2 regions of the Pseudomonas sp. WHRI 8519 genome follow, and region 1 is predicted to be linked to the other one. Evidence: riboswitches for the same ligand, from Rfam matches in the RefSeq annotation. Region 1 holds a riboswitch; the other holds the start of a gene.

Region 1 (3,409 bases):
CAGTTCGCGCACCCAGGTATCGATCTGTTCTTCACTGCGTTCGCCGGCCAGCAGTACCACGAACTCATCACCGCCGAAGCGCGAGGCTTCGTCACCTTGCTCAAGCAGGCGCTGAATGCGCCCGGCCACGGCTTGCAGCAGCAAGTCGCCGATCTTGTGGCCGAGCGAATCATTGATCGACTTGAAGCGGTCCATGTCGATGAACAGGATCGCCATCAGCCGGCGCTTGCCGCGTTGGCGGGTCAGCGCAAGGCCCGCCACCTCGACGAACTGGCGGCGGTTGTGCAGCCCACTGAGGTGGTCGGTGGCAGCGGCGTGGCTGCTGCGCCGGTGCGCATCTTCCAGTCGCCCGATCAATTGCTGGTTGACCTGTTGCGCATGCTCAAGGGCGCTGAAAGCCTCTTGACGCTTGTGCAGCAGGCGCAAGGTCCAGACCAGGCTGGCAAGGATCATCACCGTCATGCTCCAGTTCAACCAGAACTGGCGTGAATACGCCAGGGCAGTGGGGGCGAGGATTTCGTCGATGCGCTGGCTGACGATGATGCTGAACCCGCGCTCGTCGATGCGCCGGTACAGGCTCTGGTAGGGCTGGCCGGATGCATATTGGATGAGCAGCCCCGACTCGCTGGCAGATGACGGCAAACCGGGTTCGAAATCGACATCGGCCATGACCACGCCGCGGGTGTCGACACGCAGGCGCTCCTGGCCGTCGTCCTGCAGCAGGCGCATCAGGCCGGTGGTGCCCAGGTCAATGTGCTGGAACAGCACCGCGAGGTAGCCGATATCGAGCTGCACCACCAGGATCTTGTCGATCTCCCGGCCTGGCAGGCTGGTCAGCGGCAAGAGGAAGGGCAAGCGCCAGGTGGGCAGGGCCGAAGGGCTGAGGCCCGGTTCCACACGCGGCATGAAGGGTTTGAAACCGTAGTGCGCGACATGCAGTTTCAACTGCTGCAGCCAGCCGTCCGGCAGCGCCGCTACTTCATTGACGTGGCTGGCTGACAACAGCTTGCCATTTCGGTCGTACAGGCCCATGCGTTTGAACACCGGGTCCTCGGCAAGCAGCCGCGCCAGGCTCAGGCTGCCTTGGGGTAGCGCCTCCATGTCGTCCTGAGTGACGCGGCCCACAGCCTGGGCGCGATCAACCAGCTGGCGCAGGCTCTCAGCGACGATGCGGGCGAGGTTCTGGTGCTCGGCTGCCTTGGCCATCAGCGCATCCTGGCGCGCGGCGGCCTTCTGGCTGAAGTGGACCCCCCAAAGGAAGGTGAGGGTGGCGGCACAGAGCATCAGGATCAATAGGCGCAGCAGGCCTGCTGACGAGAGAAAACGGCGTATCACGGCTGGTATTCCCGACCCTGGGTGAAGGTCGGAAAATACGACAATAAGATGACAGGCTAATGACTGGTGGCTATTTGCTTCTATGCTGTCTCTCTTGCTGCCAAGGCCCTTGAAGGTACGGCTGTCGCGGGCTGCTCGGGGTGATCTGCTCCGTGACAAAGGCCCCGGAGGTGCTGTATACCTTCACGCCACCAAGGGGAGCCCGGCAACGGGCTGAGAAACCGCTGGCACTGCAGCGCGGTGACCCTTAGAACCTGATCCGGATCATGCCGGCGAAGGGATGGGACTACCAACCTGCCTTTTTGCCGGCCTCATTGCGAGGCCGCCCCATGCGCCACCGTCAAGGCCTCGCTGTCACCCTAGGGAGGGCAGCACCATGAACGAACCTTTCACCCACGCCTTGCGCCGCCAGAACGAACCGACCTGGTCGGCTGCAGTCGGCCACCGCTTCGTCACTGAACTGTGCAACGGTAGCGTGGCGGACCCGATCATGGTCCGCTACCTGGTGCAGGACCACCGTTTTCTCGACAGTTTCCTGACCTTGCTCGGCGCCGCCATCGCCACAGCCGACACCTTCGAGGCGCGCCTGCGTTTCGGCCGCTTTGCCGGGATGATCAGCAGCGATGAAAACACCTATTTCCTGCGCGCTTTCCAGGCGCTGGACGTGAGCCCGCAGCAACGCACCGAACCCAAGGACACGCTGCCGACCCAAGGTTTCAAGGCCATCATGCGCGAAGCCGCCGCGACCCGCTCCTATGCGGCGGCGCTGGCAGTGCTCAACGTTGCCGAAGGCCTGTACCTGGACTGGGCGCTCAAAGCACCGAAACCCTTGCCGGAAAACTTCGTCCATGCCGAGTGGATCACCCTGCATGACAACGCGGCATTCCAAGCGTTTGTCGCCTTCCTGCAGGCCGAACTGGACCGCGTAGGCCCGCAGGAGCCGGCACTGGCGAGTGACTTTTACCAGCGCACCGTGGCGCTGGAACTGGCCTTCTTCGACGCGATCTACGATCAGGAGGGCTGAGCATGGATATCTTCGAGCGCCTGAAAGCGGCCAGCGCCCCCCAGTGGTCGAGCTATGTGGAGCATGATTTCGTTCGGCAGATGGGTGAGGGCACCTTGAGCGAAGCAGCGTTCCGGACTTACCTGGTGCAGGATTACCTGTTCCTCATCCAGTTCGCCCGTGCCTGGGCGCTTGCCGCTTATAAAAGCAGGCTGCCGGCCGACATCCGCGCGGCCCAGGCTGGCCTGGCGGCAATCCTTGACGAAACCGAGCTGCACTTGCGCCTGTGCGCCCGTTGGGGCTTGTCGCAGGCCGATATCCAGGCCGCGCCGGAGCACCAGGCCACGGTCGCCTACACCCGCTACGTGCTCGACTGCGGCGCTGCCGGCGACCTGCTCGAACTGCATGTGGCCTTGGCACCGTGCGTGATCGGCTATGCCGAGATCGGCCGCACCCTCGCGGCGCACATCGGTGACCTCAGTGCTCACCCTTACCGAGAGTGGATTGCCGAATACGCCGGCGAGGGCTACCAGAGCGTGGCCTCTGCGGCACGCAAGCACCTCGATGAGCTGGCCGCACGCAGCATGACCGAGCAGCGGTTCGTGGAACTGGCGGCGATTTTTGGCCAGGCGTCGAGGCTGGAGGCGGACTTCTGGCAAATGGGGTTGGATGGGGCTGCCTGAGCCCGTTCAGGTTCTGTGCCGGTTACATCGGGGTTCGCACGATGTGACCGGTTGGTCGTTCAGAGGATGGGCCAGGACGGTCCTGGAATAGGGGCTGCTGTTTCGCTCACAGGATAATCGCGGGGCCTCCAGCGCGGCCGCCCCCGGTTTTTGCGCAGGCATCGCTAGCAATTACAACAACAAAAGCCTGCAGCAAAACTGAAAAGGGCCCATCGATGGCAACGCAAGAGCACGTTGAAACACCGCCGCTAGGCGTCACCGACCCGTCCAAGACTGCCGAGGCCAGGCAGGACCGCCACCTTGAAGGCAAGCTCGACTGGGCGGTGTTCGGCGTCACCAGCCTGCTGGCAATCGCTTTCATCAGCTGGGGTGTCGTCAACCAGGCCAG
Region 2 (3,409 bases), 2.6 Mb from region 1:
TCGAAACGCGCCTTGGACAGGGCATTGTCACGGATCTGTGCGCCTGGGTGCCCCTTGGCAAGGTCGGCAGCATGCGCGGCGATCTTGTAAGTGATGATGCCGGTCTTGACGTCATCCTTGTTCGGCAGGCCCAGGTGCTCCTTGGGCGTGACGTAGCACAGCATGGCGCAGCCGAACCAGCCGATCATGGCCGCGCCGATGCCCGAGGTGATGTGGTCGTAACCTGGCGCAATGTCAGTGGTCAGAGGGCCGAGGGTGTAGAACGGCGCCTCGTCGCAGCACTCCAGCTGCTTGTCCATGTTTTCCTTGATCAGCTGCATCGGCACATGGCCAGGGCCTTCGATCATGCACTGCACGTCGTGCTTCCAGGCGATCTTGGTCAGCTCGCCAAGGGTTTCCAGCTCACCGAACTGCGCCGCGTCGTTGGCATCGGCAATCGAGCCTGGACGTAGTCCGTCACCGAGCGAGAAGCTCACGTCGTAAGCCTTCATGATTTCGCAGATCTCATCGAAATGCGTGTACAGGAAGTTCTCCTGGTGATGCGCCAGGCACCACTTGGCCATGATCGACCCGCCGCGGCTGACGATACCGGTGACCCGCTTGGCGGTCAGTGGCACGTAGCGCAGCAGCACGCCAGCATGGATGGTGAAGTAGTCAACGCCCTGCTCTGCCTGCTCGATCAGCGTGTCGCGGAACAGCTCCCAGGTCAGGTCTTCGGCAACTCCGCCGACCTTTTCCAGGGCCTGGTAGATCGGTACGGTACCGATGGGTACCGGCGAGTTGCGGATGATCCACTCGCGGGTTTCGTGGATGTGCTTGCCGGTCGACAGGTCCATGACCGTGTCCGAGCCCCAGCGAATACCCCAGGTCAGCTTGGCCACTTCTTCTTCGATCGAGGAGCCCAAGGCGCTGTTGCCGATGTTGCCGTTGATCTTCACCAGGAAGTTGCGGCCGATGATCATCGGCTCCAGTTCCGTGTGGTTGATATTGGCCGGGATGATCGCGCGGCCGCGGGCGATCTCCTCGCGCACGAACTCGGCAGTGATCTCTTTGGGGATGTTGGCGCCGAAGCTGTGGCCGGCGTGCTGCTGCGTGAGCAGCCCAGCAGCGCGTGCCTCCTGCAGCTTCATGTTTTCGCGGATGGCGACGTACTCCATCTCGGCGGTGATGATGCCCTGGCGCGCGTAGTGCATCTGCGAGACGTTGGCGCCAGCCTTGGCGCGGCGCGGGTTGCGCACATGGTTGAAGCGCAGCTTGGCCAGTTCGGCGTCGTTCAGGCGTTGCTGGCCGAAATTCGAGCTCAGCCCACCCAGGCGCTCGGTATCGCCACGGGCGTCAATCCAGGCCGAACGCACATCGGCCAGGCCTTTGCGTACATCGATGATGACGTCGGGATCGGTATAGGGGCCGGAAGTGTCGTAGACCAGTACCGGGGCGTTGGCTTCGCCGCCGAAGTCGGTTGGGGTATCGTGCAGACTGATTTCGCGCATCGGCACGCGGATGTCCGGGCGCGAGCCCTCGACATAGACCTTGCGCGAACGCGGGAAGGGTTGCACGGACTGCTGATCGACTTGCGCCGATTCGCTGAGGTTGATCGTTTTTTCTTGTTTGCTCATCACAGGCTCCAGACAGCTTCCTAGCGGTGGAATGTCGGGGAGAACCTGAAAGACGCGGACGCACCCCTTGGCGGGTATGCAGTGCCGGATACATGGAGTGCCTTGAGCTGCTTGCAGCTGCGACATTCCCGGACCTGGCACAAGAGGCTCCCCGGGAAGGCGAGCAATCTTGTTCCCTACGCAGGCGCTAACCTGATCAGGTTCAACGGGATCCGCACCTATGCGATCTCAGCCTTTGCTTCAAGGCACCCCGACAAGAACGTGCGCAGTCTAGACTGGAGTGGCCGGCAAAGCCAAGCGTGTAAAACGGGGGGATGATGAAAGGCACCGCCAACGATTGTTGCCAATTGCGCATGGCACTACACTGCCCCATCGCTCGATACTCAACAGTTCAGTAATTAAATTTCGTACAAGGATTGCCTCTATGCTGCGCAAACTCTCACTGGCGATTGCCGTGTCTTGTGCGTCCAACGGAGTGGCCTGGGCAGCGGATGTGCCCATGACGGTGAAGACTGACCTGGTCAGTGTCTACCAGGAAGCGGTCGACAACAACGCCGATCTTGCCGCCGCTCGCGCCGATTATGGCGCGCGCCGCGAAGTGGTGCCCCAGGCCCGCGCCGGCCTGCTGCCCAACCTGTCGGCAGGTGCCGAAATGATGAACACCCGCACCAAACTCGACGAACCCTCGATCACCTCGAACCGCAGCGGCAATTCCTGGAGCGCCACACTGGCGCAACCTGTCTTCCGCGCCGATCGCTGGTTCCAGTTGCAGGCCGCCGAGGCCGTCAACGAGCAGGCGGCGCTGGAGTTGTCTGCCACTGAGCAAAACCTGATCCTGCAGACCGCGCAAAGCTACTTTGCCGTGCTGCGGGCCCAGGACAACCTGGCAGCCACGAAAGCCGAAGAATCGGCCTTCAAGCGCCAGCTGGACCAGTCCAACGAACGTTTCGATGTCGGCCTGTCCGACAAGACCGACGTGCTGCAGTCCCAGGCCAGCTATGACACCGCTCGGGCCAACCGGATCATTGCCGAACGCCAGGTGCAGGATGCTTTCGAGGCCTTGGTGACCCTCACCAACCGCGAATACACCTCGATCCAGGGCGTTGTTCACACCTTGCCGATACAGGTGCCCACCCCCAACGACGCCAAGGCCTGGGTCGAGACTGCGGGGCGGCAGAACCTCAACCTGCTGGCAACCAACTACGCAGTCGATGCCGCCGAAGAAACCCTACGCCAGCGCAAGGCCGGCCACGCCCCGACCCTTGATGCGGTAGCCAAATACCAGAAAGGCGACAATGACAGCCTGGGCTTCTCCAACCCTTCGCAACTGGGCGTGCGCTACAGCGGTGACGTGGAGCAGACCAGCATCGGCCTGCAGCTGAACATCCCGATCTACAGTGGCGGCCTGACCAGCTCGCAAGTACGCGAGGCATACCAGCGCCTGAGCCAGAGCGAACAACAACGCGAGAGCCTGCGCCGCCAGGTGGTGGAGAACACACGCAACCTGCACCGTGCCGTGAATACCGATGTGGAGCAGGTGCAAGCGCGCAAGCAGTCGATCATTTCCAACCAGAGCGCGCTGGAAGCCACCGAGATCGGTTACCAGGTCGGCACCCGCAATATCGTCGACGTGCTCGATGCCCAGCGCCAGCTGTACACCTCGGTTCGCGACTACAACAACAGCCGGTACGACTACATTCTTGACAACCTCAGCCTGAAGCAAGCGGCTGGCACTTTGAGCCCACAGGACCTGGTGGACCTCAAGCGGTACCTGAAGGCGGACTACAATCCGG

Evidence for each region. A riboswitch is a leader RNA that binds a small molecule or an ion and turns the genes downstream of it on or off. The one in region 1 is predicted to bind thiamine pyrophosphate.
Region 2: another riboswitch for thiamine pyrophosphate. It lies ahead of thiC (phosphomethylpyrimidine synthase ThiC); the one in region 1 lies ahead of ABRP30_RS13340 (TenA family protein).

What each region holds. Positions count from the first base shown of each region.
Region 1 is NZ_CP167996.1:2,899,500-2,902,908, reverse strand. It holds gene ABRP30_RS13345 (EAL domain-containing protein) at 1-1,335, opposite strand, end outside; TPP riboswitch at 1,520-1,633, shown strand; gene ABRP30_RS13340 (TenA family protein) at 1,712-2,359, shown strand; gene tenA (thiaminase II) at 2,362-3,021, shown strand; gene ABRP30_RS13330 (BCCT family transporter) at 3,237-3,409, shown strand, end outside.
Region 2 is NZ_CP167996.1:5,525,020-5,528,428, forward strand. It holds gene thiC (phosphomethylpyrimidine synthase ThiC) at 1-1,616, opposite strand, end outside; TPP riboswitch at 1,773-1,879, opposite strand; gene ABRP30_RS25295 (TolC family outer membrane protein) at 2,041-3,409, shown strand, end outside.